Regions from separate parts of the Bradyrhizobium sp. CCBAU 25360 genome, predicted to be linked through region 4. Evidence: predicted binding sites of a transcription regulator. Region 4 holds the regulator's gene; each other region holds the start of a gene.
The links. Region 4 encodes PhoB, which activates phosphate uptake and scavenging genes when phosphate is short. Its sites were predicted from a motif close to TGTCATNNANCTGTCAT; they were not measured.
Positions count from the first base shown of each region.

Region 1: a site for PhoB is predicted at 3,928-3,944, ahead of ugpB (sn-glycerol-3-phosphate ABC transporter substrate-binding protein UgpB). Genes of this name have one in related genera too.
Region 2: a site for PhoB is predicted at 3,456-3,472, ahead of XH81_RS36285 (RNA degradosome polyphosphate kinase). Genes of this name have one in related genera too.
Region 3: a site for PhoB is predicted at 5,550-5,566, ahead of XH81_RS00440 (UDP-2,3-diacylglucosamine diphosphatase). Genes of this name have one in related genera too.

Region 1 covers NZ_LBJA01000040.1:226,154-234,143, reverse strand. Annotated here, with positions in the region: gene XH81_RS20555 (sn-glycerol-3-phosphate import ATP-binding protein UgpC) at 1-765, opposite strand, end outside; gene ugpE (sn-glycerol-3-phosphate ABC transporter permease UgpE) at 779-1,627, opposite strand; gene ugpA (sn-glycerol-3-phosphate ABC transporter permease UgpA) at 1,627-2,508, opposite strand; gene ugpB (sn-glycerol-3-phosphate ABC transporter substrate-binding protein UgpB) at 2,559-3,875, opposite strand; gene XH81_RS20535 (CaiB/BaiF CoA transferase family protein) at 4,094-5,314, opposite strand; gene XH81_RS20530 (organic hydroperoxide resistance protein) at 5,503-5,928, opposite strand; gene XH81_RS20525 (MarR family winged helix-turn-helix transcriptional regulator) at 6,084-6,542, shown strand; gene XH81_RS20520 (GIY-YIG nuclease family protein) at 6,561-6,797, opposite strand; tRNA gene XH81_RS20515 (tRNA-Ala) at 7,005-7,080, opposite strand; gene XH81_RS20510 (TIGR02300 family protein) at 7,172-7,579, opposite strand; gene aroA (3-phosphoshikimate 1-carboxyvinyltransferase) at 7,740-7,990, shown strand, end outside.
Region 2 covers NZ_LBJA01000045.1:453,230-461,219, forward strand. Annotated here, with positions in the region: gene ppx (exopolyphosphatase) at 1-1,174, opposite strand, end outside; gene XH81_RS36285 (RNA degradosome polyphosphate kinase) at 1,190-3,382, opposite strand; gene XH81_RS36290 (DnaA ATPase domain-containing protein) at 3,541-4,218, opposite strand; gene XH81_RS36295 (CDP-alcohol phosphatidyltransferase family protein) at 4,349-4,891, opposite strand; gene purM (phosphoribosylformylglycinamidine cyclo-ligase) at 5,049-6,122, shown strand; gene purN (phosphoribosylglycinamide formyltransferase) at 6,137-6,790, shown strand; gene XH81_RS36310 (cold-shock protein) at 6,881-7,087, opposite strand; gene XH81_RS36315 (autotransporter outer membrane beta-barrel domain-containing protein) at 7,467-7,990, shown strand, end outside.
Region 3 covers NZ_LBJA01000001.1:103,695-111,684, forward strand. Annotated here, with positions in the region: gene XH81_RS00415 (glyoxalase) at 1-35, shown strand, start outside; gene XH81_RS00420 (RbsD/FucU family protein) at 32-475, opposite strand; gene XH81_RS00425 (caspase family protein) at 641-2,428, shown strand; gene XH81_RS00430 (threonine/serine dehydratase) at 2,611-3,594, opposite strand; gene XH81_RS00435 (glycosyltransferase family 4 protein) at 3,657-4,700, opposite strand; gene XH81_RS00440 (UDP-2,3-diacylglucosamine diphosphatase) at 4,714-5,526, opposite strand; gene thiD (bifunctional hydroxymethylpyrimidine kinase/phosphomethylpyrimidine kinase) at 5,933-6,733, opposite strand; gene XH81_RS00450 (PAS domain S-box protein) at 7,045-7,990, shown strand, end outside.
Region 4 covers NZ_LBJA01000032.1:14,159-22,148, reverse strand. Annotated here, with positions in the region: gene XH81_RS09115 (ATP-binding protein) at 1-121, shown strand, start outside; gene pstS (phosphate ABC transporter substrate-binding protein PstS) at 272-1,285, shown strand; gene pstC (phosphate ABC transporter permease subunit PstC) at 1,478-2,467, shown strand; gene pstA (phosphate ABC transporter permease PstA) at 2,472-3,323, shown strand; gene pstB (phosphate ABC transporter ATP-binding protein PstB) at 3,320-4,138, shown strand; gene phoU (phosphate signaling complex protein PhoU) at 4,150-4,866, shown strand; gene phoB (phosphate regulon transcriptional regulator PhoB) at 4,889-5,596, shown strand; gene XH81_RS09080 (GcrA family cell cycle regulator) at 5,826-6,338, opposite strand; gene XH81_RS09075 (aspartate aminotransferase family protein) at 6,794-7,990, shown strand, end outside.

The sequences.
Region 1 (7,990 bases), on a different contig from region 4:
CGCAAGCTGCGACCTGATCTCCTCCGGGCGCGTCGACATCAAATTCATCGGCGGCGCGCCGATGAAGGAGGCGACGAAGGTGGTTGCCGGCTTCTCGTAGATCGCAAGCGGATTTCCGACCTGCTCGACCTGGCCGCCGTTCATCACCACAAGGACGTCGGCGAGCGTCATGGCTTCGAGCTGGTCGTGGGTGACGTAGATCGACGTCGTGTTGAGCCGGCGCTGCAATTTGCGGATCTCGACGCGCATCGCGATGCGGAGTTTCGCATCGAGGTTCGACAGCGGCTCGTCGAACAGAAACACCTTCGGCTGGCGCACGATGGCGCGGCCCATGGCGACGCGCTGACGCTGGCCGCCGGAGAGCTGACGCGGCTTGCGCTCCAGCATCGGCGTGAGCTCGAGCACGCGTGCGGCTTCGTCGACGCGGGACTTGATCTCGGCTTCCTTCATGCCACGGTTGCGCAGGCCGTAGGCCATGTTGTTGTAGACGCTCATATGCGGATAGAGCGCGTAGTTCTGGAACACCATCGCGATGTCGCGATCGGCGGGCTCGACCTGGTTGACCACACGTCCGCCGATATCGATCTCGCCGCCGGTGACGGTCTCGAGGCCCGCGACCATGCGCAGCAATGTCGACTTGCCGCAGCCGGAGGGGCCGACCAGCACGCAGAACTGTCCGTCGCCGACATCGACGTTGACGCCCTTGATGGCCTCGAAGCCGCCGAGATAGGTCTTGCGGACGTTGCGCAGGGTGACGTTAGCCATGAAAACTCACTTCTTACTTTTCCGTCTCGACGAGGCCGCGCACGAACAGTTTCTGCATGACGACGACGACGAACACCGGCGGCAGCATGGCCAGCATGGCGGTCGCCATCACGATCGGCCATTCGGTCAGCGCGTCGGTGGTGGTGATCATCTTGCGGATGCCGACCTGGATGGTCTGCATGTCGTCGCGGGTGGTGATGAGCAGCGGCCAGAGATATTGATTCCAGCCGAGGATGAACAGGATCACGAACAGCGCCGCCATGTTGGTGCGCGACAGCGGCAGCAGCGTGTCCCAGAAGAAGCGCAAGGGGCCCGCGCCGTCGATGCGCGAGGCCTCGAGCAATTCGTCCGGCACCGTCATGAAGAACTGTCGGAACAGCAGCGTTGCGGTGGCCGAGGCGATCAGCGGCAGCGCGAGGCCCGCATAGCTGTCGAGCATGTGCAGATCGGCGACGATCTTGTAGGTCGGATAGATGCGGACCTCGACCGGCAGCATCAGGGTGATGAAGATGATCCAGAAGATCGGCATCCGGAACGGAAAGCGGAAATACACGATCGCATAGGCCGAGATGATCGAGATCGCAATCTTGCCGACCGCGATCAGCAGCGCCATCACCAGCGAGTTCAGCATCATGTTGCCGACAGGCTCGCGGGTCGAGCCGCTCGTGCCGACGAAGATGGTTTGATAATAGGTCTCGAAGAAATGACCGCCCGGCAGCAGCGACATCTGCCCGTTCGCGATCAGCGCATTGTCCTGGGTCGAGGCGACGAACGCGATGTAGACCGGGAAGGCGACGATCGCGATTCCGATCCAGAGAATGATGTGCGCGACGTAGCGCCGAAAGCCCTCTTCCTCGACCATCAGTAGGTCACCTTGCGTTCGACGAAGCGGAACTGGATTCCCGTCAGCACGATGACCATCACCATCAGGATCACCGATTGCGCGGCGGAGCTGCCGAGATTGCCGCCGAGCAGGCCGTCGGAATAGACCTTGTAGACCAGCGTCTCGGTCGACTTGCCGGGACCGCCGCGGGTCATGGTGTCGATGATGCCGAACGTGTCGAAGAAGGCGTAGACGATGTTGACGACCAGCAGGAAGAAGATGGTCGGCGACAGCAGCGGGAAGGTCACGGTCCAGAACCGGCGCATCGGACGGGCACCGTCGATCGCGGCGGCTTCGAGCACGCTTCGCGGGATGCTCTGCAGACCGGCGAGGAAGAACAGGAAATTATAGGAGATCTGCTTCCAGGCGGCGGCGAGGATGATCAGGGTTGCCGCCTGGTCACCGTCGAGCAGCGGATTCCAGTCGACCCCGATCGCGCGCAAATAGCGCGCGATGATGCCCAGCGAGGGATGCAGCATGAAGATCCAGAGCACGCCGACGACCGGCGGCGCCACCGCATAGGGCCAGATCAAGAGGGTGCGGTAGAGCATCGAGCCGCGCAGTGGCTTGTCCGCCATGACGGCGAGCAGCAGCGCAAAGGACAACGACGAGACCGCGATGGCGAAAGAGAAGAAGAAGGTGCGGAGGATCGCCTCGAAATAGGCGGGCTCCCTGAACAGGTCGAGATAGTTCTCGAACCAGACGAAGCTCGTCGACAGACCGAAGGCGTCCTGGAGCAGGAAGGACTGGATCACCGCCTGCAGGGCCGGCCAGTAGAAGAATAGCAGGACGATCGCGAGCTGCGGGGCAACCAGCGCGTAAGGCAATAGCCTGGATTGGAAAATGGCTTGCTTCTGCATGGTGTCCGCCGAAAGCGGCAGGCCGGGGGACCAGCCTGCCGCTCATCGCCTCACTTGACGGCGGTCTTTTCGAACTGCCGCAGCATCGTGTTGCCGCGCTCGACGGCGGCATCCAGCGCCTGCTTGGCGGTCTTCTTGCCGGCCAGCGCCTGCTCGATCTCTTCCGACCAGACGTCACGCAGCTGAACCATGTTGCCGAGGCGCAGACCGCGCGAGTTCTCGGTCGGCTCCTTGTTGGTCAGCTCCAGCAGCGGGGTCTCGAGATAGGGCTGGTCCTTGTAGAAGCCCTCGGCCTTGGCTTTCTCATAGGCCGCCTTGGTGATCGGCAGATAGCCCGAGGCCTTGTGGATGTAGACTTGGCGATCGGTGTCGGAGAGGAAGGTCAGGAACTTTGCGACGCCCTTGTATTCGTCGGCCGGCTTGCCGCCCATGACCCAGAGCGAAGCCCCGCCGATGATCGAGTTCTGCGGCGCGCCCTTTGCCTCCGGATAATACGGCATCGGCACCGCGGTGAAGTTGAACTTGGCCTGGGCCTTGACGTTGCCGAAGAAGGCCGACGAGGTCAGGTAGATCGGGCATTCGCCCGAGGTGAAGCGGCCTTCGCCGGTGTTGGTACGGCCGGCATAGTCGTAGACCTTGGTCTTCTGGAGCTCGACCAGGTTTTCGAGATGCTTGACCTGGAGCGGCCCGTTGAACTCGAGCTTGGTGTCGAAGCCGTCGAGGCCGTTGGCCTTGCTGGCGAGCGGGACGTTGTGCCAGGCGGAGAGCTGCTCGAGATTGACCCAGGTGACCCAGGAGCCGGAGAAGCCGCAGGTGTCATGACCGGCAGCCTTCAGCTTCTTGGCGGCCTCGAACGTCTCGGGCCAGGTCTTCGGGATCGCGACATTGGCCTTCTTCAGCTCGTCGAGATTGACCCACATCACGGTGGACGACGAGTTGAAGGGGAACGACAGCATCTCGCCCTTCGAGGTCGAGTAGTAGCCGGTGATGGCGGGCAGGTAGATCTTGGGATCGAACTTCTCGCCGGCCTCGGCCATCAGCTTGTAGACGGGCTTCACGGCGCCAGTCGCAGCCATCATGGTGGCGGTGCCGACCTCGAACACCTGCATGATGTGCGGCGCGTTGCCGGCACGAAACGCCGCGATGCCCGCGTTCATGGTGTCGGCGTAATTGCCCTTGTAGGTCGGAACGACCTTGAAGTCGCTCTGCGACGCGTTGAAGTCGTTGGCGAGCTTGACGATGACGTCGTTGTTGGCGCCGGTCATCGCGTGCCACCACTGGATTTCCGTCACGGCCAGCGCCGGCGACGCCGTCATGCCAACCGTGAGTGCAAATGCGGCAGCCACCCCAAAGTGTCGAAGAGCCATCAAGTAAACCTCCCTTGTCCGTCAAAAGAAGCGCTTGCGCTAGCAGCGCCATATGACGTTCACATGACTGTGTAAGCGGCCGAAACGAAAGCGGCAAGCGCTGGAAAAGGGAAGACGGCAAATAGGCGAAGACGGAGCGGGCAGCCGCATTGGTTCGCGGTGCACTATCGTGCCCGCGCCGCACTGCGGCATCATTCGTCGGACGGAGGTGGTGGCCTCTACCGCTTGCGCTCGGGGCCGCAGACGGTGCCCTTCTCGACCATCGCGTCGATCTCGGCCTTGGAGTAGCCAAACTCGCCCAGCACCTCCTGGGAGTGCTGGCTGAATTTCGGCGGCAGCCGGCGCAGGCTCGGCTTGCTGCGGTCGAGCCGGATCGGCGAGGCGACGCCCTTGTACCAGTCCTTCTCGATAATATCGCCGCGCGCGATCGTGTGCGGGTTGGTCAACGCCTGGTCGATCTTCTGCACGGGCCCGGCGGGCAGGCCCGCGGCGAGCAGGCGATTGCACAGCGGCTCGGCCTCGTGCTGGCTGAACACGGCAGCAAGCTCGGCGCGCAGCGCCTCGCGATTGGCGATGCGGTCCTTGTTGCGGGCAAAGCGCGGATCGGTGCCGAGCTCGGGCTTGCCGATCTCCTTGGCGAGCTTGCGGAAGGTGCCGTCATTGCCGACACCGATGAAGATGTCGTCGGTCTTGGTCGGGAAGATCGCGTAAGGCACAAGGTTGGGATGCTCGTTGCCGGTGAGGCTCGGCGGCTTGCCATGCATGAAATAATTCGCGGTGTGCGGATGCATGATGGCAAGGCCGGTCTCGTACAGCGTCGTCTCCAGGAATTGGCCCTTGCCGGAACGCTGCCGCTCCGACAGCGCCATCAGGATGCCGATCGCCGCATAAAGTCCGGTGGTGATGTCGACCAAGGGCACGCCGATCCGCATCGGTCCGCTCTCGGGCGAGCCGGTCGCGGCGATCATGCCGGTCATGGCCTGGATGATGGCGTCATAGCCGGGATTGCCGCCGCGCGGGCCGTCGGCGCCGAAGCCGCAGATCCGGCAATGCACGAGGCGCGGGAATTTCTTGCTGAGCACGTCGTTGCCGATGCCCCATTTCTCCAGCGTGCCCGGCTTGAAATTCTCGATCAGGACGTCGGCGGTCTCCAGCATCTTGAGCAGCACGATGCGGCCGCCCTCGGAGGCGAGGTCGAGGCCGATCGAGCGCTTGTTGCGGTTGATTCCGACGAAATAGGCCGCGTCCTCCTCGTGGAAGGGAGGGCCCCATTCGCGCACCTCGTCGCCCGCGGGCGGCTCGACCTTGATCACGTCGGCGCCGTGGTCGGCGAGGATCTGGGTGCAGTAGGGACCGCCGAGCACGCGCGTGAGATCGATGACGCGCAATCCGCTCATTGCGCCCAATGCGGCTTCAGAACTGGCGGCTTCAGAACTCATGCCTTCGCTTCCCCTGTGTCGATATTTGGCCACAGGCCTAGCGAGGTTCGCACAAGCCAGCAATGGCCTGTTGCGTAGGGGCGTATGCACTGCCGGCTGCATGCCGCGGCATGGCAAATCAGGATTGGCAGATCAGCGGAAGCGGCCGGCCCGAGGGGGATCCCGGGCCAGCCAATCCGCACTTTCGATCAGACGACCGTCAGGCGAACGTCGACATTGCCGCGTGTGGCATTGGAGTACGGGCACACCTGGTGCGCCTTCTCGACCAGCGCCTCGGCTTCCGCGCGGGCGAGGCCCGGCAGCGAGACGGCGAGATCGATGTCGAGACCGAAGCCGCCCTCGGAGCGCGGGCCGATGCCGACGGTCGAGGTCACGGAGGCATCGGCCGGAACCTTCGGCCCACCCTGCGACGAGACGAACTTCATCGCGCCGATGAAGCAGGCCGCATAGCCGGCCGCGAACAGCTGCTCGGGATTGTTGCCGGCGCCGCCGCCGCCCCCGAGCTCCTTCGGCGTGGTGAGCTTGACGTCGAGCGCGCCGTCGAGGGTTGCAGCATGGCCATCACGGCCGCCGGTGGCCTTGGCGCTGGTCTTGTAGAGGACGTTCACGGACATTGTCGTCTCCTCGGGTCTTCCGGTTGGGGTGTGCTCTGTATCGCAAACAATTAGATTGTGCGCAATTGAAATTAGCGCGGCTCACATTTAATTGTTCGCAATTGAATGTGCCGCCCGCCGGCCCCAGAATGGGAGGAAATCCCGTGAGATTCTCCATGCCCCGGAAGCTATCGACCCTCGATCCGCAACGCCTCGACAATCAGATCTGCTTCGCGGTCTACTCGGCCGCGCATGCCTTCAACCGCGTCTACAAGCCGCTGCTGGACCGGCTCGGCCTGACCTATCCGCAATATCTGGTGATGCTGGTGCTGTGGGAGCGCGACGACGTGCCGGTCAAGGACATCGGCGAGCGGCTGTTCCTGGATTCGGGCACGCTGACGCCGCTGCTCAAGCGGCTCGAGGCCGCCCATCTCGTGCGGCGCACCCGCTCGAGCGAGGACGAGCGTCAGGTCCTGATCGCGTTGACGGCGCAGGGGCATGCACTGAAGGAAAAGGCCCGCAGCGTGCCGCAGTCGATCCTGGCGGCCTCGGACTGCTCAGTGTCGGAACTGGTGTCGATGAAGGACGAGATCGTCGCGCTGCGGGATCGGCTGAACGCGGTGATCGGGGAGTAGGGGGTGTAGCGCGCGCGATCAGAAATGCTTCTTGGCAAAAGCGCGTCCCGATCCCGATTTCAGGTAACGCTCGAACGCGACAGCGCGAGCGGCATCGTCAAACGCGAAATAGGTCCGTATCCGCCATGGCCCATATTTCGAAGTGTGCGGTACCTCGCCGGCGTTGTGCTTTGCCAAACGAGCCCTCAGGTCGTCGGTAATTCCAACGTAGAAATGCTCGGAATCGAGACTCTCGAGGATATAGACGTATTTCATCGCGCTCCCTCCCCGGAGGGTAGGATAGCAGCTTCGAGACACGTTTAGGGTGTTACCTCGGCCTGCAGTCGCAAGGGAGCAAACAGAGTGATTGCCGGCCCAAGTCCGCCGTCGCCCTTCGGGCTATGGCGGGACAGCCTTCGCTCACTTCGCTACGAGGGACTTCCGTAGGCTTGCCCAGCCGAAGCTCGCGAAGCGAGCGAAGGCTGGTGGAGCCAGGCGGGATCGAACCGCCGACCTCTTGCATGCCATGCAAGCGCTCTCCCAGCTGAGCTATGGCCCCTTAGTCCTTGTGGGGATCCTAGTGGATCACCCGTACCGGCGAGCCCTGGTGACTCGCGCGGTGCACCCTTTTTCACAGATCAGGGCTGATCTCAAGTCTCTTCATCACCTCCGACATCACCAATGATGTCGGTCACGTCCTCATCGCCCTCTTCTTCGTCGGCAATGAAGGTCGAATCATCGTCATCGTCGTCATCGAGGGTCTCATCGACCTCGATATCGTCCTCGGATTCGGGCACGGCGGCCTTGACCTTGCCGGTGTTCTCCTCGGCGTCGGCCTCCTCGAGCGAGACCTCCTCGACCTCTGCCGGCTCCGGCGTGGCGTCGGCCGTCGCTGCGTGCCGGGCTTCGGCGCCGCGGGGCATGCGCGCGGGCGCGACCGGGGCGATCGGCACGACTTCACCAGTATAGGGCGAGATCACCGGATTCTTGTTGAGGTCATAGAACTTCTTGCCCGTGGTTGGGCAAATACGTTTGGTTCCGAGTTCGGACTTGGCCACGGCAGGAATCCTGGGAATGTCTGAAAAGCGGTGTTTCACTTGGCTAGTTGGCGGCCCGCTGTCAATAGCGCATTACGGGAGAACGACATGCCCGTGACGAGGCGCTGACCATGTGGTACCTGCGCCCAGCCCCCTCGAGGGCGCATCCAAGGACACAATCGTGACCCATTCCGACCAAACGAGGCCGCTCCAGGCTCGCGCCAGCGGGCCCCTGACCGGGAAAGTACGGGTGCCCGGGGACAAGTCGATCTCCCACCGTGCCCTCATCCTGGGCGCGCTCGCGCTCGGCGAGACCAGGATTTCAGGTCTGCTGGAGGGCGAAGACGTCCTCAACACCGCCAAATCGATGCAGGCGCTGGGCGCCACCGTGGAGCGGACCGGCGATTTTGCCTGGAAAGTGCAGGGCGTCGG
Region 2 (7,990 bases), on a different contig from region 4:
GGGTGATCGCGCCGAAATTGCCGTTGACGACCAGGCTCAGCGTCTGCTCGCCGCGGTGATCGGGATGCACGCGCCAGCCGATATCGGACAGCAGGCACGCGGTGTGGCGCAAGCGGCGGTCCTCCTCGGTCTCGCGCAGCTTCACCACGCGCGCGAGGCGGTCGGTCCAGGCGATCAGCTCGTGGGCGTGCTTGGCCGAGCGCGACAGCAGCTGGTTCAGCTCTTCCGCGGCGCAGATCAGGCCGTCCTTGTTGCGTTCCGGCTCCGACAGCTTCTCGTGCAGCAGGCCCTCGCGCACGCCGAAGGTCGAGAACACGATCGTCTTCGGCTTCGCCACCCGGATGATGTGCTCGAGCACCAGCGCCGCATAGGTGAGAAGGGGGCGGCGGGCATCGGCGACGCTCTCGATGTCGGCGAGCATGTCCGCGGCCGCCAGGCGACGGAGACGACGCGAGAAGTCGAGCGCTTCAGCCGCCGACAGCGAGTAACCGTGCATCACCTGGAGCGGATAGCCGCTCTGGATGATGTGAATGCGCGCCAGCGCGCGCCAGGTGCCGCCGACGGCGTAGAAGGTGCGGCCGCTGCCGGCGGTGAGCTGCGGCACCTCGTCGAGCTCCTCGCGCACGATGCGATCGGCGCGCTTGAGCGATTTATGCGCGAGGTCCTGCAGCGCGAGGCCCCCCAGCGGCAGCGTCACGCCGCTGCGCACGCTGTTCCTGCGCACGTCGATCAATTCGAGCGAGCCGCCGCCGAGGTCGCCGACGATGCCGTCGGGATGGTGGATGCCGGAGATCACGCCGAGCGCCGACAGCCGCGCCTCGCGCGGGCCCGAGAGGATCTCGATCTTCACGGCGCAGATGCGCTCGGCCTTCGCGATGAAGTCGGGGCCGTTGGAGGCGTCGCGGCAGGCCGCGGTCGCGATCGCGAACACGCGCCCGACCTGCATCACACGGCACAATGCGCGAAAGCGCCTCAGCGAGGTCAGCGCCTTGTCGACGGCGTCGGGCGCGAGCAGACCGGTGCTCTGCACCTCGCGGCCGAGGCCGCACAGCGTCTTCTCGTTGAAGATCGGAATGAGGCTCCGCGTCAGCCCCTCGTAGACGACGAGACGGACCGAGTTGGAACCGATATCGATGACCGCGACGCTCGAGCCGCGCTTGCGCGGCCGCTTCACGTCGAACATCCCTGATCAGGATTGATGGCGTTCGTTCCGGCGCGTGAGACGACGCGGCGAGGATTCCTTGAGCGACTTTCCACGGCCAGACAGACTCGGATTTGTCATGAAGTAGTTGTGGACGTTGAAAGGCTCCTCGCCTTTCGCGGTCTTCATACGCGTTGAGGACCCGTCCGGCAACAATTGCCAGCTCTGCTCATTGTCCTTGAGATTCGCGACCATGATCTGTTCGAGAACCTGCTGATGCACCGTCGGATTTTGCAGCGGACACAGCACCTCGACGCGGCGGTCGAGGTTGCGCGGCATCATGTCGGCGGAGGAGATATACACAGCCGCTTTGGCGCTCGGCAGGCCCTGGCCCATGCCGAAGCAGTAGATTCGGCCGTGTTCCAGGAAGCGTCCGATGATCGACTTGACGCGGATGTTCTCGGACAGGCCGGGAATGCCGGGGCGCAGGCAGCAGATACCGCGCACCACGAGCTCGACCTGCACGCCGGCCTGGGAAGCCTCATAGAGCGCGTCGATGATGTCGGGGTCGACCAGTGCATTCATCTTCATCCAGACCGCACCGTGGCGGCCGTGGCGCGCATGCGCGGTCTCGCCCTGGATGTGCTCGATGATGCGCTTGCGCAGGGTCAGCGGCGACACCGCCATCTTCTCCAGATCGCTCGGCGCGGCATAGCCGGTGATGAAATTGAACACACGCGCGGCGTCGCGGCCGATGGTCGGATCCGAGGTGAAGTAGGAGAGGTCGGTGTAGATGCGCGCGGTGACCGGGTGATAATTGCCGGTGCCGGTATGGACGTAAGTCGTGAGGCTGCCGCCCTCGCGGCGCACCACCATCGAGAGCTTTGCGTGCGTCTTCAGTTCGAGGAAGCCGTAGACGACCTGCACGCCGGCGCGTTCGAGGTCGCGTGCCCAGCGGATATTGGCTTCCTCGTCGAAGCGCGCCTTCAGCTCGATCAACGCGGTGACGGATTTGCCGGCCTCGGCGGCTTCCGCCAGCGCGCGGACGATCGGCGAGTTGTTGGAGGTGCGGTAGAGCGTCTGCTTGATCGCGACGACATCGGGGTCGCGCGTGGCCTGCTGCAGGAACTGCACCACCACGTCGAAGGATTCGTAGGGATGATGGACCACGAGGTCCTTCTGCCGGATCGCGGCAAAGATGTCGCCGCCATGCTCGCGCACGCGCTCGGGGTGGCGCGGCACGTAAGGGGTGAATTCGAGATCGGGCCGGTCGAGGCGGGTGAGCTGCGAGAGCTCGTTCATCGCCTGCACGCCGTCGACCAGGAACACCTCGTCATCGGCGGCCGACAGCGCGTGTTGAACGAAGTTGCGCAGCTCCTCCGGCATCTTGGCGTCGATCTCGAGCCGGATCACCGATCCGCGGCGGCGGCGCTTCAGCGCGGTCTCGAACAGGCGGACGAGGTCTTCCGCCTCTTCCTCGATTTCGAGCTCGGAGTCGCGGATGATGCGGAAGGCGCCCTGGCCGTGCAGATTGTAGCCGGGGAACAGGCGGTTGATGAACAGGGCGGTCGCCTGCTCCAGCGAGATCAGCCGGACGGCCTTGCCCTCGGTCGGCAGGCGGATGAAGCGGTCGATCTTGCCGGGCATGCGGATCAGCGCGTTCATCTGCTTGCCGTCGGCGGCGCGCGTGAGCTGGAGCGCGATGGTGAAGCCGAGGCTCGGGATGAACGGGAAGGGGTGGGCGGGGTCGATCGCCAGCGGGGTCAGCAGCGGGAATACGTTGCTGAGGAAGTAGTCCTCGATCCAGGTCCGTTCCGCCTTTGTGACCTCCTTGCCCTCGACGAGCACGATGCCGACATCGGCCAGCGTGCCGCGCAGGTCGCGCCAGATCGCCTGCTGGTCGGAGGCGAGCTCGGAGACGGTGCGGTTGATCAGCGCGAGTTGCTCGGATGGCGTCAGGCCGTCGGGGCTGCGTTCGGCAATGCCCTCACGCACCTGGGCCTTGATGCCGGCGACGCGGACCATGAAGAACTCGTCGAGGTTATTCGCCGAAATCGACAGGAATCGCACCCGCTCCAGCATGGGGTGGCTGGGATTGACCGATTCCTCCAGGACGCGGCGGTTGAAATGCAGCCAGGAGAGCTCGCGGTTGATGAATCGCTCGGGACTCGATGCGATCGCCGGCAGGCTCTCGGTCTCTGGGGCTTTTTCTTTAGTTTCAACAGCTTGCGCAGAGTCCATCAGAAGTCGGTCCATCCAGTTCGCCCCAATTTGCGACTTATGTGCAAAACCGGCCGGAGCATGTGTTAGAGCGATGACGTTTCGATGACATTGATGTTCCGCCGGTTCGCCGCGTCAAGCGGGCTTGGCGTGGGTCTGGAGGCGGCCGCGGAGGCCGATCAGGCGTCGCGGAGCAGCTCGGCGGCCAGCGCCCGGGTGACCGGGCGGCCGAGCCTGAGGGCTTCGCTGTCGAGCAGTTCCACGGCCTGGCGGGCGGCGGCCGAGGACCGCTCCAGGCGGGTGGCGAGGTAGCCGACCACGCTCTCGTCCACGGTGAGCTGGCGGTCGGCGCAGAATTTGACGATCAGGCCGCGGAACAGCTGGTCGTCGGGCGGTAGCAACGCGACCACTGGAACGGCGCGCAGACGCGAGCGCAGGTCGCGAAGCTCGATCTCCAGCGAGGCCGGCACCTCGCGTCCGGTGAACAGGACGTAGGCGCTATCCTCGCGGGCGAGGTTCATCAGGTGGAAGAGGGCGCGTTCGTCAAGTTCCCTGGCCTTGAGATCCTCGACCACCAGCGCGCCGGTGGCGAGCGCGCCCGGGACCCCCGCGGCGCTCAGCGCATTGGCCGTGGTGGAGCGGGCCCCTGATGCCTCGGCCCAGATCGCGGCGAGATGGCTCTTGCCGCTTCCTTCGGGACCGGCCAGCCACATGATCCGGTTCGGCCATTCCGGCCAGCTGTCGATCAGGCCGAGACCGGCCGCATTGGCGGGGCCTTCGAGGAAATTGTCCCGGCTGAGGCTCTCCGCATGCGGAAGCGAAAACGCCAATTGTCGGGGGTGAACGCGGCCTGGCACGCTTGCTTTGCTCCATGCCGGCGCGCCGGCGTCATTCGAAGAGGTCGGACGTATCGAGCGGGAGTTGGCCTTTTACGGGGCCGCATCGCCTCTCATTTGGCCTCGATCGTGCTACTTGGCCTCGATCGTGCTACTTGGCCTCGATCGTGCTCATGTGCCGCAGCCACTCGACCAGATAGAGCGACACGGAGGAGAGTGTGAAGACCGTGACGAGGCCCATCAGGATGATATCATAAGGGGCCGGCTTGAAGCCGAAGGCAAGCGCTGCCAGCACGAGCGCCGCGAACGCCACCTGTGCCACGGTGTTGAGCTTGGACACTTTCGACGGCTTCATCTCAACGGGCCGGTCGAACAGCCAGGACACGATCACGGCGGCGACGATCATGATGTCGCGCGAGACCACCAGGATCACGATCCAGCGCGGAATTGCGCCCCAGATGCCCAGCGCCATGTAGATCGAGACCAGCAGCGCTTTGTCCGCGAGCGGGTCGAGCAGGGCGCCGAGTTCGCTCGTCATGTTGAAGCGCTTGGCCAGGAAGCCGTCCACGGCGTCGCTGATACCGGCGATCAGGAAGACGGCGAACGCGACCTCCATTTGGCTCGACACGATGGCCCAGACGATGATCGGGACCAGCATGATGCGGCCCAGGGTAATGATATTCGGAATACTCACGAAAGCGCTTCCCGGCACCCGGTCTGACCTCGAATCCGGCCTCTCGGGAGGCTGAACCGGTTGATATCTCTACATAGTATACGGCGGTGCGCCATGCGAGCCATTGCGCGTCCCCGGAATTCGACGTAACCAGCCGCGAACCCACTGGAAATCGGGCATGACCGACCGCAAAAACGGCCTCACTTACGCCGATTCAGGCGTCGATATCGATGCGGGCAACCGCCTGGTCGACCTGATCAAGCCGATGGTGCGCGCCACCGCACGGCCGGGCGCCGACGCCGAGATCGGCGGTTTCGGCGGCCTGTTCGACCTCAAGGCGGCCGGTTTCAAGGATCCGGTCCTCGTGGCCGCGACCGACGGCGTCGGCACCAAGGTCAAGATCGCGATCGAGACCGGGCTGCATGGCGGGATCGGCATCGATCTCGTCGCCATGAGCGTCAACGACCTCGTGGTGCAGGGCGCCGAGCCGCTGTTCTTCCTGGACTATTTCGCGTGCGGCAAGCTCGATCCGGAGGCGACGGCCTCGATCGTCGCAGGCGTCGCGGAGGGCTGCCGCGAATCCGGCTGCGCCCTGATCGGCGGCGAGACCGCCGAGATGCCCGGCCTGTACAAGGACGGCGACTACGACCTCGGCGGCTTTGCCGTCGGTGCTGCGGAGCGGGGCACGCTGCTGCCGCGCAAGGACATCGCGGCCGGCGACGCCGTGATTGGCCTCGCCTCGTCGGGGGTGCATTCCAACGGCTTCTCGCTGGTGCGCAAGATCGTGGAACAATCGGGCCTCGGCTTCGAGGCGCCGGCGCCGTTCGCCCCGGTCATGACCCTTGGCGGCGCGCTGCTGACGCCGACGAAACTTTACGTCAAATCCTGCCTGCGCGCGATCCGCGAGACCGGCGCGGTGAAGGGGCTCGCCCACATCACCGGCGGCGGCTTCACCGACAACATTCCGCGCGTGCTGCCGAACAACCTCGGTGTCGGCATCGATCTGGCCCGCCTGCCGGTGCTGCCGGTGTTCAAATGGCTGGCCGCGCAGGCCGGCATCGCCGAGCTGGAGATGCTGCGCACCTTCAACTGCGGCATCGGCATGATCGCGATCGTCGAGCCCGACAAGGTCGACGAGGTCATGCAGGTCTTCACCGACGCCGGTGAGACCGTGGCGCAGCTCGGCACCGTGATCCCGGCCGAGGGCGAGCACCGCGTCGTCTATAACGGCCATCTCGACATGGCACTGTAATGACTGGCGCTGTGATGAAGCGCCGCGTCGCCATCCTGATCTCCGGCCGCGGCTCCAACATGTCCGCGCTGATCAGGGCCGCAAGCGCGGCGGATTTCCCGGCGAAGATTTCGCTCGTCATCTCGAACAAGGCCGATGCGCTCGGCCTTGAACGGGCCAAGGCAAGCGGCGTGAACACGCTGGTGATCGAGAGCAAGCCGTTCGGCAAGGACCGCGCCGGTTTCGAAAAGGTGCTGCAGGCGGCGCTCGACCAGCACGGCATCGAGCTGATTTGTCTGGGCGGCTTCATGCGCCTGTTCACGGCCGAGTTCACCAGGGCGTGGTACGGGCGGATGCTCAACATCCATCCGTCGTTGCTGCCGTCCTTCCCCGGCCTCGATCCGCACGGCCAGGCGCTGCGTGCCGGCGTCAAGCTGTCCGGTGCGACGGTGCACTTCGTGATCCCCGAGACCGACGCTGGCCCGATCGTGATGCAGGGCGCGGTTCCCGTGAGCGATCACGACACGGGGGATACGCTGTCGGAGCGCATCCTCGAGGTCGAGCATCGCATCTATCCCGAAGCGCTGCGGCTGCTCGCCACCGGCAAGGTCCGGATCGAGGGCGACGTGTGCAAGACCGACGGAAGCTCCGCGTCGGAGAATTTTCTGGTTGCGCCGGTGGTGAGCTGAGCCGCATTCCTGCGACGGGCGTCCCAAACAAAATCCCCCGGCAGAGCCGGGGGCAACGTCATGATCTCTCGCGCTTTGGCTTGAGAGATATCAGGAGACCTTGAGGTTCTCCGCGGATGCTTTGCCGCGGTTCTCCACGAGGTCGTATTCAACCACCTGGTTCTCGTTGAGGGTCGAGAGTCCGGCACGCTCGACGGCGGAGATGTGGACGAACACGTCCTTGTCGCTGCCGTTCGGCTTGATGAACCCATAGCCCTTGGTCGGGTTGAACCATTTGACGGTGCCCTTTTGCGGCATCGCTAGTCTCCTCCACTAGATATAAAAAAGACGCGGCCGCTTTTCGCGTGCCACGCCACAAACGGGCTTCCGGGAGTCTGTTCGAGTCTTGAGTCTCAATGTCGCGAAACGCACAGCCGAGCGGCCAATTCCGATTGTGTCCAACATTGCAACATGAAAATCGCCCGTTAGCAAGCCGCGCGTAAATTTCAAGGGCGGGCGGATTGTGCCGTTCTGCAATTTCCGACCTGTGGCCGCGGAACCACAATCGAGGGCAATAGCCTCGGTGACCGCGGGCTAAGCGGTTGACCCTCCGTGGCAGTTCGGCACAAATCGCGACATGCGTGCGCCGCGCGTGTTGCATTTTTGCGCGCCGCCATTTGCTTCGGGATTTGTCGTCATGTGCTGCACACCGCAGCCCTCCGGGACACGGCAGACGATCGGGCTGGACCGCGTCCGCAGGGTCGCGGCAGCGATCGCGACGGCGTTTGCGATCGTCTTGATGTCGGCCACGTCGCCAGTCTTCGCGCAAAGCCCGACGCCTACGCCGACCCCGACGCCCACGCCGTCACCCACCCCGATCCCGTCCCCGTCAGCCGGCAACGCTGCGCTCGATCTCGGCTCGAACTTCCTGGAGCGGCTCGGCAACCAGGCATCGAACGGTTTCAACCGGACGTTCCGCACCAACCCCGGCGGCGGCGGCGCGTCCGCCGCCACCGAGGATCCGCGCTACCGCACCTGGTTCGAGGGCTACGGCATCTCGGTCCGGACCGATGCGCAAGGCGACTTCGTCGGCGACCGGCGCAAGACGGTTGGCGGCGTCGCGGGCTTCGGCGCGCGCGTGGCTCCGGGTGTCAATCTCGGCTTCTCCGTCGACCAGAGCCACACCGACGTCGACGTGCCGCTGGCGCTGCAATCGGCCAC
Region 3 (7,990 bases), on a different contig from region 4:
GCTGGCCGTCGGAGCTGATGCGCCAATCCGGCTAGCCGATCACGCCCTTCCTGATCAGGAAGCAGCCGTAACCCCTGCTGTCCCCCACCTGCACGACACCAAACCCCGCCGCCGCCGCGCGGTAAAAATCCGGACGCGAGAGCTTGCCGGGAGCAACGGCGCGTCCGACCGCACGCTCGATCTCGGCCAGCACGGCGCGCTGCACGTCGGGCACGCGGTCGGGATCGTCGACCGGCGCCATCACGCGCACCGGGTCGGGATCGAAATCGTCGAGCGGATAGAGCGTCATGATGGCTCGGACGGCCGTCTCCATCGTCATGCCCGGCAGCTGGATCAGGCGCTGCGACGAGGTGCTGCGGGCGATGTGCGTGGCCGGGTGGTTGGCGTCGACGACCACGAGATCGTCGCCGTGGCCCATGGAGGCCAGCAGCCAGAGCAGGTCGGGCGTCAGGATCGGATCGATCGATTTCAGCATGTGACGGCAGTTCCCCTTATCGATCGCTCACCGTAGCAGGTTCCGAGCGTGATTCAGATCACGCAAGGCCAGCATGGTGAGGGGGATCACGGACCTCAAGCTCGAACGCGGCGAGGCTCCCCGGCAACCAATCTCGCATCGAGATCAGTGCCAAAGGAGCACGCCATGTTCCGCCTAAAGCCTTTCCTGATGACAGCCAGCCTTGTGGGAAGCCTGTTCGGCTTCGCCTGCGGCCCTGTTTCCGCGCAAGTTGCTCCGGTCGAGCCGGCCCCCACCGCGCTGCAGGGCCCAGAGCAGCGGGTGGCGCTGGTGATCGGGAATTCGAACTATAAGAACGCGCCGCAACTCGCCAATCCCGACAATGACGCCGAGTCGATGGCGAAGTTCCTGAACTCGGCGGGGTTCGAGGTGGTTGCCGCGACCGACCTGACCCAGAACGACATGCTCCGTGTGGTCCAGGACTTCTCCGCCAAGGTGTCCGCGCGCGGTCCGAACACGGTGGCGATGGTCTATTACGCCGGTCACGGCGTGCAACTCGCCGGCGAGAACTATCTCGTTCCCGTCGACGCCAAGGTGTCGAGCCAGACCGAGCTCGTCAATAATTCGGTGCGGCTGGTCGACGTGATGTCGACGCTGGAGACGATCCCGAGCCGCATGCGCATCGTCATCCTCGATGCCTGCCGCAACAACCCGTTCCCTGATGTCAATGACGCCGGCCGCGGCCTGGCCATCGTCGATGCGCCGAACGGCTCGATCGTCGGTTACTCGACCGCGCCGGGCGCCGAAGCGCTCGACGGCACCGGCGGTCACAGCCCTTACACGCAGGCGTTCCTGAACGTCGCGCGCGAACCCAACGTGCCGATCGAGCAGTTGTTCAAGCGCGTCCGCCTGCAGGTGAACCAGTCCACCAGCGGCGCGCAGATCCCGTGGGAGAGCTCCTCGCTGACCTCGGACTTCACCTTCTTCGGCGACACCGCGGTTGCCGCCAACCGCGCGCCCGTCAGGGCGCCGGTGGTGCAGATGGCCTCCAACCTGCCGAGCCGCTCGACGCGTCAGGCCTATGACTACGTCGTGTCCGAGGGCCGGCCGGAATATTATCAGGAGTTCATCCAGATGTATCCGCACGACCCGCTGTGCGACCACGTCCGTTGGCTGCTCAACAACATCCTGCTCTCGCAGGCTTGGCACAAGGCGGTGCTGGTGAATTCGCCGGTTGCCTACAAGAGCTTCTACGACAGCTACGGCAACAGCCCTTATGCGCAAATGGCGCTGAAGCTGCAGACGCAGCCGAAGCAGATCCCCTTGATGCAGGCGACCAAGTTCCTGGCTCCGCAGAACATTGCTCCGACCTTCAAGATCGGCAATCTCGGCCAGCCCAAATACATGCCGCTGCAGCAGGGTAATGGCAACCAGATCAACGGCAATCTGCCGATCGTGCAGAAGCCGGTCGACGGTAACGTGATCGGCAAGCTCGGCAATGGCGGCCAGATCGGCAATCTGCCCTCAAGCAACAACCAGCCGAACGGCACGCCGTCGCAGACCCCGGGCAAGATCGTCACCCTGCCTGCGCCGACCAACACGACCACCAGCAATGGCGGCATCGGCAAGATCGTGACCCTGCCCGCGACCAACAACAAGCCGGACGCCGGCAACGGCACCCCCGGCAAGATCGTCAGCGTGCCGGTGAATGTCGGCAAGGGCGGCCCGAAGATCGAGACGAAGCCGGTCAACGTCCAGACGCAGAACAACCCGATCCGCGTCAACAACGGTAACACCGGCATCGTGAAGCCCAACAACAACCCGGTGAACAAGGTGCAGGTCCAGAACAACAACCGTCCGCAGTTCAACGCCACGAACCGCAACGTCAACAACGGCGGCAACAACTTCCGCCAGTCGATGAACCAGGCCCCGAGCACGGGCGGCGGCAATAACCACCGCGGCTTCATGCGCTGATCGCAGCGAGCCACACAACGAAGAAGGGGCAGAGCGGAAACGCTCTGCCCCTTCTTCATGTCGACCCTCGACGATCGTCATTCCGGGATGCGCCGTGAGGCGCAGGCCCGGAATCCATTGTGCGGCAGAGACGGCGGAGAAGTGGATTCCGGGTTCTTGCTTCGCGAGCCCCGGAATGGCGGCTAGGCGACCAACTCCGCAAACAAATCCGCATCGACATTGCCGCCGGAGAGCACGATCACGACGTTCTTGCCGGCCACATCGAGACGCCCCGCCAGCAGCGCCGCAAGACCCACCGCACCGCCCGGCTCCACCACGAGCTTCAGCTCGCGATAGGCGAAGGCAACGGCGGCGCCGACTTCCTTGTCCGACGCGGTAACGCCGCGCGCCAGCAGCTTGCTGTTGATCGCAAACGTCATCTCGCCGGGAATCAGCGCCATCAGCGCATCGCAGATGGTGCGGCCCGCCGGCGGATGCGGCTCGCGATGGCCTGCGCTCAGCGAAATGCCGTGATCGTCGAACGCCTCGGGCTCGGCCACCACGATTTCGGCTAGCGGATAGCGCGCCTTCACGGCGGTTGCGACGCCCGCGATCAGGCCGCCGCCGGACGCCGGCGCCACCACGATGTCGGGGCTGAGACCGAGCGTTGCCATGTCCTCCGCGATCTCGCGGCCGGCAGTGCCCTGCCCTGCGATCACGAACGGATCGTCGTAAGGCCTGACCAGCGTCGCGCCGCGCTTCTCGGCGATGCCACGCGAGATCGCCTCACGGTCGTCCTTGTCGCGATCATAGAGCACGACCTCGGCGCCGTAGGATTTGGTGCGCTCGCGCTTCGACAGCGGCGCATCCGCCGGCATCACGATGGTCGCCTGCATGTCGAGAATCTTTGCCGCCGCCGCCACGCCCTGGGCGTGGTTGCCGGAGGAGAACGCGACGACACCGCCGGCGCGCTTGTCCTGCGGGATCGAGAACACCTTGTTGAAGGCGCCGCGGAACTTGAACGAGCCGGTGCGCTGGAGCATCTCCGGCTTCAGGAAGACCTTGGCGCCGACGCGCTCGTTGAGCACGGGAAAGGACAACAGCGGGGTGCGGATGGCGTAGGGCGCGATCACGCGCGCTGCGGCGTCGATATCGGCAGGGCCGATCGGGAGGAGCTGTTCGGTCATGTCAGATCTTATCGCGGCCACCGCAGCGCGGGCAAGACACCTCCGCGCGAGGATTTTTCTCTTCAGGCGACGAAGCGCGGCTGTTCCGCGGCGTTCCGGCCAGGCAGCACCGCGCCGACCGCCTCAATGCTGGCCACAAAGGCCCTCGCCGAGGCTTCCCAGGTGTAATTGGCGGCGAACGCGACGCAGTCCTGCCGGGAGATGTCCAGCGCCGCGAAGCAGGCGCTGCGCAGGTCGTGATCGAGTGCGCCGACCGGGGCATCGCCGATGACGTCGCGAGGACCCTTCACCGGGAAAGCGGCCACCGGCAGGCCGCTCGCGAGCGCTTCCAGCAGCACCAGGCCGAACGTGTCGGTCTTGCTCGGAAACACGAAGACGTCGGCGGCCGCATAGATATCCGCCAGTTCCTCGCCGTGCTTCTCGCCGAGGAAGATCGCGTCGGGATAGGCCTCTTCGAGCGAGGCGCGCGCGGGGCCGTCACCAACGATGACCTTGGTCCCGGGCAGCTCGAGATCGAGGAAGGCCTCGAGATTTTTCTCCACCGCGACGCGGCCGACCGATAGGAACACCGGTCCCGGCAGGCAAAGGTCGATGGCGCGGGGGTGGAACAGATGGGTGTCGACGCCGCGCGGCCACAGCACGACATTGTCGAAACCACGCTCGGTCAGCTCGCGGGCGAGCGCAGGCGTTGCCGCCATCACGGCGCGGCTGGGCGCGTGGAAGCGGCGCAGTGCCCGCCAGATCAGCGAGCCCGGCACCGGCACGCGGGCGCGGACATATTCGGGAAAGCGGGTGTGGAAGCTGGTCGTGAACGGCAGCTTGCGCTGGCGGCAATAGCGGCGGACCATCAGGCCGATCGGCCCTTCGGTCGCGATGTGGATGCTTTCGGGCCGCGCCCCCTCGATCAGCTTCGCAATCCGTGCGGGGCGGGGCATCGCCAGCCGCACGTCGCGATAGCTCGGCATTGCAAAGGTGCGGAAGGATTGCGGCGTCAGGAACGTGAATTCGACGCCGAGGCTTTTGCCGGCGTCGGCGAGCTTGGTCAGCGTCCGAACCACACCGTTGACTTGCGGGTGCCAGGCGTCGGTCGCGACCAGGATGCGCATCACGCGGCCTCTCCTACGCAGCTCTGGCTGCAACCTGCGGGACGGCTGCCGGCTTCTGCAAATGATCCGCCCAGGTGATGATCTCGAAATGACCGTCGTCGTGCTCGACCAGCGCCGTGCAGCTCTCGACCCAGTCGCCGCAATTCATGTAGCGAATGCCGCCCTCGTCGCGGATCACGGCGTAATGGATGTGGCCGCAGATCACGCCGTCGGCGTCGTGGCGCCGCGCCTCGGCGGCGAGCGCCTGCTCGAACGCGCCTATGTAATTGACGGCGTTCTTAACCTTCTGCTTGGCCCATTGCGACAGCGACCAATAGGGCACCTTGAACAAGCGGCGGAAGAAGTTGACGAAGCGATTCATCTGGATCGCGAAGTCGTAGGCCTTGTCGCCGAGATGGGCGAGCCAGCGCGCGTTTTGCACCACGAGGTCGAAGATGTCGCCATGGATGACGAGATAACGCTTGCCGTCCACGCCGGTGTGGACCGTGTTCTCGACGACGTCGATGCCGCCGAAATGCGTGCCGTAATAGTTGCGCAGGAACTCGTCGTGATTGCCGGGGATGTAGACGACCTTGGCGCCCTTGCGCGCCTTGCGCAGCAGCTTCTGCACGAGGTCGTTGTGGGATTGCGGCCAGTTCCAGCTCGATTTCAGCGCCCAGCCGTCGACGATGTCGCCGACGAGATAGATCGTGTCGGCATCATGGTAGCGTAGGAAGTCGAGCAGAAGATCGGCTTGAGAACCGCGGGCTCCGAGATGAACGTCGGAGATGAACAACGTGCGAAAGCGCCGCTCCGGGCTCTCGTCACTCACATCGTAACTTCCCATGCGCCAGCCTGTAACAATGTCCCGTGACAGGGGGATGACCAATTGAACTTTTGAGGCACCCTCAGATACGAATCACGCCATTGCCTCGCCTGCCTGCGAATATCAGCCGCATGCGACAATCAGGCGACATGGCGCCGCAGGAGGCGCCGGGACCCTACTCTTCCCTGAGGCCATCTCCCCCGCGGCACATCCTTCGAGACGCCCGCCGTTGGCGGGCCTTCAGGATGAGGGCGGAGTGCGCGGCTACAAATTCAAAGCGGACCGACGCAGTTCAGCCTCATCCTGACGAGACCGCGAAGCGGTCGTCTCGAAGGAGAGCCGCTTGCTCGATGTAGCCACAAGGCATTGGGGACGATGAAGCCAGCGCTCAACGGATCGATGGCCGCGCTCGCGCGGACGGCCCGCCTCAGTAGAACCTGTGGAAATGATGGACCGGGCCGTGGCCGTGCCCGACGCTGAAGCGGTCGGCGGCTGCGATGGCCGCGCTGATCCAGGACTTGGCGTTGCGCACGGCAAGCTCCAGATCTTCGCCCTTGGCCAGTCCAGCCGCGACCGCCGAGGACAGCGAGCAGCCGGTGCCATGGGTGTTGCGGGTCGCAACGCGCGGCGCGGCGAGCGCGATCGTGTTTTGGGCATCGACGAGATAATCGATGCTCTCGGCGCCCTCGCCGTGTCCGCCCTTGATCAGGACCGCACGGCAGCCGAGCGCCAGCAGGCGACGCCCCTGGCTTTCGATCTCGGCCTCGCTTGCCGCGACCGGCTCGTCGAGCAGAGCCGCGGCTTCCGGCAGATTGGGCGTGATCACCGACGCCAGCGATATCAGTTTTGTGCGGAGCGCGTCGACGGCCTCGGATGCCAGCAGGCGGTCGCCGGAGGTTGCCACCATCACGGGATCGAGCACGACATGCCGCGGCGACCAGCGCGACAGCGCGGCCGCGACCGCATCGATGCCGGCGACCTCAGCCACCATGCCGATCTTCACCGCGCCAATGTCGAGATCGGAGAACACCGCATCGATCTGCGCGGTGACGAATTCGGCCGGGACCGGATGAATGCCGGTAACGCCACGCGTGTTCTGCGCCGTCAGCGCCGTGATGGCGGAGGCACCATAGACGCCGAGCGCGGCAAAGGTCTTCAGGTCGGCCTGGATGCCGGCACCGCCGCTCGAATCGGAGCCGGCGATGGTGAGTGCGACCGGGGTCGTCATCGCCGGGCACCTTTGCTGGATAAGGACACCGCCATGGCCTGTCCTAGCGCGGCCGTGGAACACCGGCAAGCGCGCCGAGCCGTGTTCGACAGTGATTCGCGACGCCGTGTATTCCCTGCGAATCAGGCAAGCAGCGGGCCGGCACGCCCCGCAATCGTGCGGACTTGAAAATGCAACCGCGCCGGACCCTTGGTATAGTCTCGAACCTTACCTGCTTCGCCGGAGCGCGAGGTGAGAGTGGAACTGTCCAGCGACACCCATGTTGCGGGCTCCCGGCCCGCAAGCCGCCTGGAACGGAATCTTGGGGTGGAATGATGTGGGCCTTTTTTGAACGTCTCCTCGACTCGTCCATGCTGTCGCCGCACGGCATCTGCCTGTTGTGGGAGCCTGAGCTGATCTGGCTTCACGTCGTTTCCGACGCCTGCATCGCCGCCGCCTATTTTTCGATTCCGTTTGCCCTTGCGATTCTGGTCACCAAGCGGCGCGACCTCAAGTTCGGCTGGGTCTATTGGGCCTTCGCGATCTTCATCATGGCGTGCGGCCTGACCCACGTATTGTCGATCTACACGCTCTGGGTCCCGGTCTATGGCATCGAGGGCATGGTCAAGGCGGCGACCGCGGTGGCATCCGTGGTCACGGCGGGCGCGCTCTGGCCGCTGCTGCCGAAGATCCTGACGATCCCCTCGCCGTTCGAGCTGCGGCAGGTCCAGGCCGCGCTCGAGGAGGAGGAAATCAAGAGCCGGGACGCGACGCTCCTGCTCCAGCAGGTCAGCGACGCCCAGCGCGCGATGCGCGAGAGCGTGGCGCGCCTCACCGCGATCGTCGAGACCGCGGTCGACGGAGTCATCCTGCTCGACGCGCAGGACCATATTCTGCTGTTCAATCCGGCCTGCGAGCGCTTGTTCGGCTACTCTGCCGACGAGGTCATGGGCCGGAACGTCAGGATGCTGATGCCCGAGGCGGGCACCGCGCCCGACAGCCACGCAAGGCATTTCGCGACCGCCGGCGAGGCCATCGGCCTGCGCAAGGACGGATCGACCTTTTCGATGGACGTGTCGGTCGGCCGGACCCGGCAGGACGGCGAATTGATCTTCGTCGGCATCGTCCACGACCTGACCGCGCGCAAGCTGACTGAGCAGCAGCTCCAGCAGGCGCAGAAGATGGAGACGGTCGGTCAGCTCTCCGGCGGCATCGCCCACGACTTCAACAACCTGCTCACCGTCATCATCGGCAACGCCGAGCACCTGAGCGAGCAGC
Region 4 (7,990 bases):
CGGATTATCGCTGGTGAAACATATTCTTAACCGCCATCGCGGCCGGCTTTTGATCGAAAGTGTGCCCCGGCAGGGCGCCACTTTCACCGCCTGTTTTCCCCAGGCCAAGACTTTAGTTTAGATCTAGAACTCAAGCGATTTCAGTCGCTTGAGGGCGTCATCCGACTGTCACGAAACCTTCGTAAAAGCACAGCCGACCGCTCCTAAAGGGGCGGCGCGGGGAGCGCGATCGGGCGCTGATGGCGCTTCGCTCCCCTGTATGGAGACCAGCATGAATTTCCTCAAGACGATCGTCGCTGCCGGCTTGGTCGCCGCATCGGCGACAGCGGCCTTTGCTGCCGACATCACCGGCGCCGGCGCGACGTTCCCGTTCCCGATCTATTCCAAATGGGCTGACGCCTACAAGAAAGAGACCGGCAACGGTCTGAACTACCAGTCGATCGGTTCCGGCGGCGGCATCAAGCAGATCCAGGCCAAGACCGTGACCTTCGGCGCCAGCGACGCGCCGCTCAAGGCCGAGCAGCTCGAGAAGGACGGCCTCGTCCAGTGGCCGATGGTGATGGGCGCCATCGTCCCCGTCGTCAACCTCGAGGGCGTGAAGCCCGGCGAGATGGTGTTCGACGGCGAGACGCTCGCCAGCATCTATCTCGGCAAGATCACCAAGTGGGACGACGCCGCGATCAAGAAGCTCAATCCGAACGTGAAGCTGCCCTCGGAAGCCATCACCGTGGTCCGCCGCTCGGACGGTTCGGGCACCACCTTCAACTTCACCAACTATCTCGCCAAGGCCAGCGCGGACTGGAAGAGCAAGGTCGGTGAGGGCACCGCGGTCGAGTGGCCGGTCGGCGTCGGCGCCAAGGGCAACGAAGGCGTGTCGGGCAACATCAGCCAGACCAAGAACTCGATCGGCTACGTCGAGTACGCCTATGCCAAGCAGAACAAGCTGACCTACACCGGTCTCGTCAACAAGGCCGGCAAGCCGGTGCAGCCGACCGTCGAAGCCTTCCAGGCGGCCGCTTCCAACGCCGACTGGGCCAAGGCGCCCGGCTACTACGTCATCCTGACCGACCAGCCCGGCGAGAAGTCCTGGCCGATCACGGCGGCGACCTTCATCCTCATGCACAAGGATGCCACCGACAAGGCGGCCTCGCAGGAAGCCATCAAGTTCTTCCGCTGGGCCTTCAAGAGCGGCGGCAAGGCGGCTGAAGAGCTCGACTACATCCCGATGCCCGAAGGCGTCGTGACCCTGATCGAGAAGACCTGGGCTGCCGAGATCAAGAGCTAAGTAAGGCTCTCGCGTCCCGGACGCGGTGCGGCCCTGGCGATGCGAAGCATCGTCCAGCGTGCCGCTCCGCGAGGGCCGGAACCCGCAAGACTTCCGCTCCGGACCGGCGCGCGCCGCGTCCGGAGCGCGACACCGACAAAAAGACTGACAACAAGCGTATATTATCGGGCACAGGGGATCGGCGTGGCAGAAATGGCCGTTCAGAGCGATGTAATCGACGACGCCGGACCGTACGACCGCGCCAAGGCCTTGAGCGCGTTCAAGCTCGGCGACGTCACCTTCTACTGGATCACGCGGCTGTCCGCGATCTCGGTGCTCCTCATTCTCGGTGGCATCATCGTCTCGCTGATCGTCGGCGCGTTCCCGGCGATGAAGGAATACGGCTTCTCCTTCCTGTGGACGCAGCGCTGGGCGCCGTCGGCCGATCCGCCCGTGCTCGGCGCGCTCGGGCCGATGTACGGCACGCTCGTCACCTCCTTCATCGCAATGCTGATCGCCATTCCCGTCGGTCTGGGCATTGCGATCTTCCTCACCGAGCTCTGCCCGCAATGGCTGCGCCGCCCGATCGGCATGGCGATCGAGCTGCTCGCCGGCATTCCCTCGATCATCTACGGCATGTGGGGCTTCTTCGTGCTGGGCCCGTTCCTGGCCAACACCTTCCAGCCCTTCATGATCAGGATATTCGACGGCGTGCCCGTGCTGGGCGCGATCTTCGCCGGTCCGCCGTCCTATCTCAGCACGTTCAACGCCGCGCTGATCCTCGCCATCATGGTGCTGCCCTTCATCACCTCGATCTCGGTCGACGTGTTCAAGACGGTGCCGCCGGTGCTGAAGGAGGCCGCCTACGGCGTCGGCTGCACCACCTGGGAAGTCGTCCGCAGCGTGGTGATCCCCTACACCCGCGTCGGCATCATCGGCGGCGTCATGCTGGCGCTGGGCCGCGCCCTCGGCGAGACCATGGCGGTGACCTTCATCATCGGCAATTCGTTCCGCATCTCCTCATCGATCTTCGCGCCGGGCACCACGATCTCGGCGGCGATCGCATCCGAATTCGCCGAGAGCGACGGCCTGCACCAGTCCGGCCTGATCCTGCTCGGCCTCTTGCTGTTCGTGCTGACGTTCTTCGTGCTGGCCGCAGCGCGGCTGATGCTGATGCGGCTGGACAAGAAGGCGGGGAAGTAACGTCATGGCGCTCAATCCGATCTATTCGCGTCGTCGCCGCAAGGACATCGTCATCCGCGGGCTCTGCTTCGCCGCGGCCGCCTTCGGCGTCACCTGGCTCGCGCTGATCCTGATCACGCTGCTCTTCAACGGCCTGGCCGGCCTCGATCTTGAGATCTTCGTCGCGGATACGCCGCCGCCGGGTTCGACCGAAGGCGGCCTGCGCAACGCGATCGTCGGTTCGATCATCATGACGTTGATCGGCGTCGGCATCGGCGCGCCGCTCGGCCTGTTCGCCGGCACCTACCTTGCCGAATACGGCCGCAACGACCGGCTGACCTCGGTGATCCGCTTCATCAACGACATCCTGCTCTCGGCGCCCTCGATCATCATCGGCCTGTTCATCTATGGCGCGGTGGTGGTGCCGATGCGTGGCTTCTCCGCGATCGCGGGCGCGCTCGCGCTCGCCGTCATCGTGATCCCGGTCGTGCTGCGCACCACCGAGGACATGCTGCTGCTGGTGCCGAATCCCCTGCGCGAGGCGGCCTCGGCGCTCGGCCTGCCGCGCTCGCTGGTGATCAAGCGTATCGCCTATCGTGCGGCCCGGTCGGGCCTCATCACCGGCGTGCTGCTCGCCACCGCCCGCGTCGCCGGCGAGACCGCGCCGCTGCTCTTCACCGCGCTGTCGAACCAGTTCTTCAGCCTCGGCCTGAACAAGACGATGGCCAATTTGCCGGTCACCATCAACAACTTCGTCCAGAGCCCCTACGCCTATTGGAAGCAGCTCGCCTGGAGCGGCGCGCTGCTGATCACGCTCACCGTGCTTGCCCTGAACATTGGCGCGCGCATCCTCGGCGCCGAGAGGACTGCAAAATGACCGACCTGTCCGTTTCCATGAGTTCCAACGCTCATCTGGCCTCGCAGCCGCTGCCGGAAGCCCCGGCCAAGGTGACGGTGCGCAATCTCAACTTCTATTACGGCGAGCACCACGCGCTGAAGAACATCAACCTGACGCTGGGTGCCAACCGCGTCACAGCGTTCATCGGCCCGTCGGGCTGCGGCAAGTCGACCCTGCTGCGCATCTTCAACCGGATGTACGACCTCTATCCGGGCCAGCGCGCCACCGGCCAGCTCATGCTGGACCAGACCAACATCCTCGACCCCAGGCTCGACCTCAATCTGCTGCGCGCCCGGGTCGGCATGGTGTTCCAGAAGCCGACGCCGTTCCCGATGACGATCTACGAGAACATCGCCTTCGGCATCCGCCTCTACGAGAAGATCTCGAAGTCCGAGATGGACGACCGCGTCGAGAAGGCGCTGCGCGGCGGCGCGCTGTGGAACGAGGTCAAGGACAAGCTCAACGCCTCCGGCCTGTCGCTCTCCGGCGGCCAGCAGCAGCGCCTGTGCATCGCCCGCACCGTCGCGGTGCGGCCCGAGGTGATTCTGTTCGACGAGCCCTGCTCGGCGCTCGATCCGATCTCGACCGCCAAGGTCGAGGAGCTGATCCAGGAGCTGTCCGAGAACTACACGATCGCGATCGTCACGCACAACATGCAGCAGGCGGCGCGCGTCTCCGACAAGACCGCCTTCATGTATCTCGGCGAGCTGATCGAGTTCGACGACACCAGCAAGATCTTCACGTCGCCGAGCGACCGGCGCACGCAGGATTACATTACCGGCCGGTTCGGCTGAGGAGACGCGACATGGGTACTGAACATACCGCAAAAGCTTTCGACACCGACCTCCAGGAGCTCACCCGCCTGGTCGCCGAGATGGGCGGCATCGCCGAGCGCATGATCGTCGATTCCGTCGGCGCGCTGATCCGCCGCGACGTCGCGCTCGGCCAGCGCGTCGTCGCCATCGACGCCGAGCTCGACGCGCTGCAGAAGCGCATCGAGGAACGCGCCGTGCTCACCATCGCCCGCCGCCAGCCGATGGCGGTGGATTTGCGCGAGATCGTCGGCGCCATGCGCGTTGCGACCGACCTCGAGCGCATCGGCGACCTCGCCAAGAACATGGGCAAGCGCGTCGCCGCGCTGGAGACCGACTTCCATCCGCTGAAACTGTTCCGCGGCCTGGAGCACATGACCGACCTCGTGCAGCAGCAGGTCAAGTCGGTGCTGGACGCCTATGCCGCACATGATCTGCCGGCGGCGATGGCGGTGTGGAAGGGCGACGAGGAAGTCGACGCGATCTGCACCTCGCTGTTCCGCGAGCTCCTCACCTACATGATGGAGGATCCGCGCAACATCTCGTTCTGCATCCATCTGATGTTCTGCGCCAAGAACATCGAGCGGATCGGCGACCACGCCACCAACATCGCCGAGACCGTGTTCTACATGATCGAAGGCCAGGCGATCACCGACAAGCGGCCGAAGGGCGACATGACCACCTTCGCCACGACGGTCCCGAATACCTGAAGACTCAAGGAGCGACGACCCGATGGGCGCACGCATTATGGTGGTTGAGGACGAGGAAGCTCTCACCGAGCTGCTTCGCTACAACCTCGAAGGCGACGGCTATGACGTCGAGACGGTCATGCGCGGCGACGACGCCGACACCCGCCTCAAGGAGCACATCCCGGACCTGATCGTGCTCGACTGGATGCTGCCGGGCCTGTCGGGCATCGAGCTGTGCCGGCGCCTGCGGACCCGGCCCGACACCAAGCAGCTGCCGATCATCATGCTCACCGCGCGCGGCGAGGAGAGCGAGCGGGTGCGGGGACTTGCGACCGGCGCCGACGACTACATCGTCAAGCCGTTCTCGGTGCCGGAGCTCTTGGCGCGCGTGAAGGGCCTGCTTCGCCGCGCCAGTCCTGAGCGACTCGCGACAGTGCTGGCCTATGGCGACATCGAGCTCGACCGCGACAAGCGTCGCGTGGCGCGCTCGGGCCGGCCGATCGATCTCGGTCCGACCGAATATCGCCTGCTGGAGTTCTTCCTGGAGCATCCGGGCCGCGTGTTCTCGCGCGAGCAGCTGCTCGACAGCGTCTGGGGCCGCGACATCTACATCGACGAGCGCACCGTCGACGTCCATATCGGCCGCCTGCGCAAGCTGCTCAATCTCGGCCGCGAGCAGGACCCGATCCGCACCGTCCGCGGCGCCGGCTACGCGCTCGACGATCGCTTCGCGAAGGCGGAGCAGACGTAAGGTTTGCAGGCGTTGGGGTTTGGTGGGCTGCCGCCACATTCTCCGGTGTCGTCCCTGCGAAAGCATGGACCCATAACCACAGGCAGTGGTTTGGCGAAGACTCGGAGTGACCATCTCGCGCAACAACAGCGCCCTATGGTTATGGATCCCCGCGTTCGCGGGGATGACACCGAGTTGGTTGAGGCGCCGTCGTGTGACGGCTGCCGTCTTTGCGATCAGCTAAATCCACTCACCGCGGACCCGGCTTTGCCGGGGCACGCCGGCGATCCGCCGCCGGCTGATACGCGACGCGCGAGTGCTGGGCGCAGTAGGGCAGGCCGGACAGCGCCCTGCCGCCGCAGAAGAAGAAATCGGGGCTGGAGGGATCGCCGACCGGCCAATGGCAGGTGGCCTCGTTCAGCTCGAGCAGCGACAGCCGCTGGCTCATCGGCACCACGTTGTCGTAGGTGACCGGTTCGGCCTCCACCTCGACCTCGAAGGCCTGCGCCAGCGCGGTGTTGCCGCGCGCAATGGGGCGGGTCACCCGCATCATGTGCTGCGCGGGACGCGCCTTGCGCGGCCGGGGCGCTGCCGATGAAGGGCTCTTGGCACGGCCGGACAGACCGAGCCTGTGCACTTTGCCGATCACGGCATTGCGGGTCACATTGCCGAGTTCAGCTGCGATCTGGCTGGCCGAAAGTCCGGCCTCCCAGAGCTTTTTCAGCTGCTCGACGCGATCGTCGGACCAGGTCAAAACCGTCATTGCACCCTTTCCCTCGCTACGCGCCGCCATCCTGGGGCCTCGCAGCGATTGCCTAAGCCTTCAAAAACCCGTGCCGTCAGAATCCCTTAAGGCTCGCCGGGCGCGTGACTGACGCCCGAACGTTTACGCCGGTACAAGAGGACTCTTGGGATCAGAACCGCTGCACGAGATGTCGTATCTGACAATCCAAACGCTACAATATGGCGTGACTCCCGCGCAAGAGTCCGCCGACTCGCTTCCACATGTTCCGTGGTGAAAACCCGCAAAATCGGCACCGCAAGACTACGGATTCAGCGTTTCCCGAGGCTTTCCGGGCGGCATTGACACCCGTCTTGCCAGGCATAAGATAGTCGCGCGTGCCGCCCTTAAAAGGCGGCACGTTTCGTTTTCCGGGCCGGTCGATGGTGCGTTGCGCAATGCACGCGTCACACCGTCCGCAACATTCAAGTGACATCATGACTAACAGCGCAGCGCCGCATTTGCTCCCCGTTTTCGCCAGAGCCGACCTCGGCTTCGAGCGCGGCGAAGGCTGCTGGCTGATCGCGACCAATGGCGATCGCTATCTCGATTTCACCTCGGGCGTGGCTGTGAATGCGCTCGGCCATTGCCACCCGCATCTGATCAAGGCGCTGCAGGAGCAGGCGACGAAGCTCTGGCACATGTCGAACCTGTTCCAGAGCCCGGATGGCGAGAAGCTCGCCAACCGGCTCTGCAACGAGAGCTTTGCCGACTTCGTGTTCTTCTGCAATTCGGGCGCCGAAGCGCTGGAGGGTGTGATCAAGCTGGTCCGCCATCATCACTTCTCCAAGGGACATCCGGAACGTTATCGCATCATCACCTTCGAAGGCGCCTTTCACGGCCGTACGCTGGCGACGCTCGCCGCGACCGGATCTGCAAAATATCTCGAAGGCTTTGGCCCGCCCATGGATGGCTTCGACCAGGTGCCGCATGGCGATATCGAGGCCGTCAAGAAGGCGATCGGCCCGCACACCGCGGGCATCCTGATCGAGCCGATCCAGGGCGAGGGCGGCGTGCGTTCGGCAACGCCGACCTTCCTCAAGGCGTTGCGCCAGCTCTGCGACGAGAAGGGCCTGCTGCTCGCCTTCGACGAGGTGCAGACCGGCATGGGCCGCAGTGGTGATCTGTTCGCGTATCGGCGCACCGGCGTCACGCCGGACGTGATGTCGCTGGCGAAGGCGCTTGGCGGCGGCTTCCCGATCGGCGCGGTGCTGGCGACCGCGGATGCGGCCGCCGGCATGGGGCCCGGCTCGCACGGCTCGACCTTCGGCGGCAATCCGCTGGCGATCTCCGCGGCCAACGCGGTGCTCGACGTCATGCTCAAGCCCGGCTTCTTCGACCACGTGCAGAGAATGTCGCTGCTGCTGAAGCAGAAGCTTGCCTCCGTGATCGACCGTCATCCCGATGTCGTCAGCGAAGTGCGCGGCGAAGGCCTCCTGATCGGCATCAAGGCCGTGGTGCCCTCCGGCGATCTGGTCGCGGCCCTGCGTCACGAAAAGCTGCTCACTGTCGGGGCCGGCGACAATGTCGTGCGTTTCCTGCCGCCGCTGATCGTGACCGAAGCCGAGATCGAGGACAGCGTCGGGCGGCTCGAGCGCGCCTGCGCCGCAATCTCGTCCAGCCAGACCAAGCGG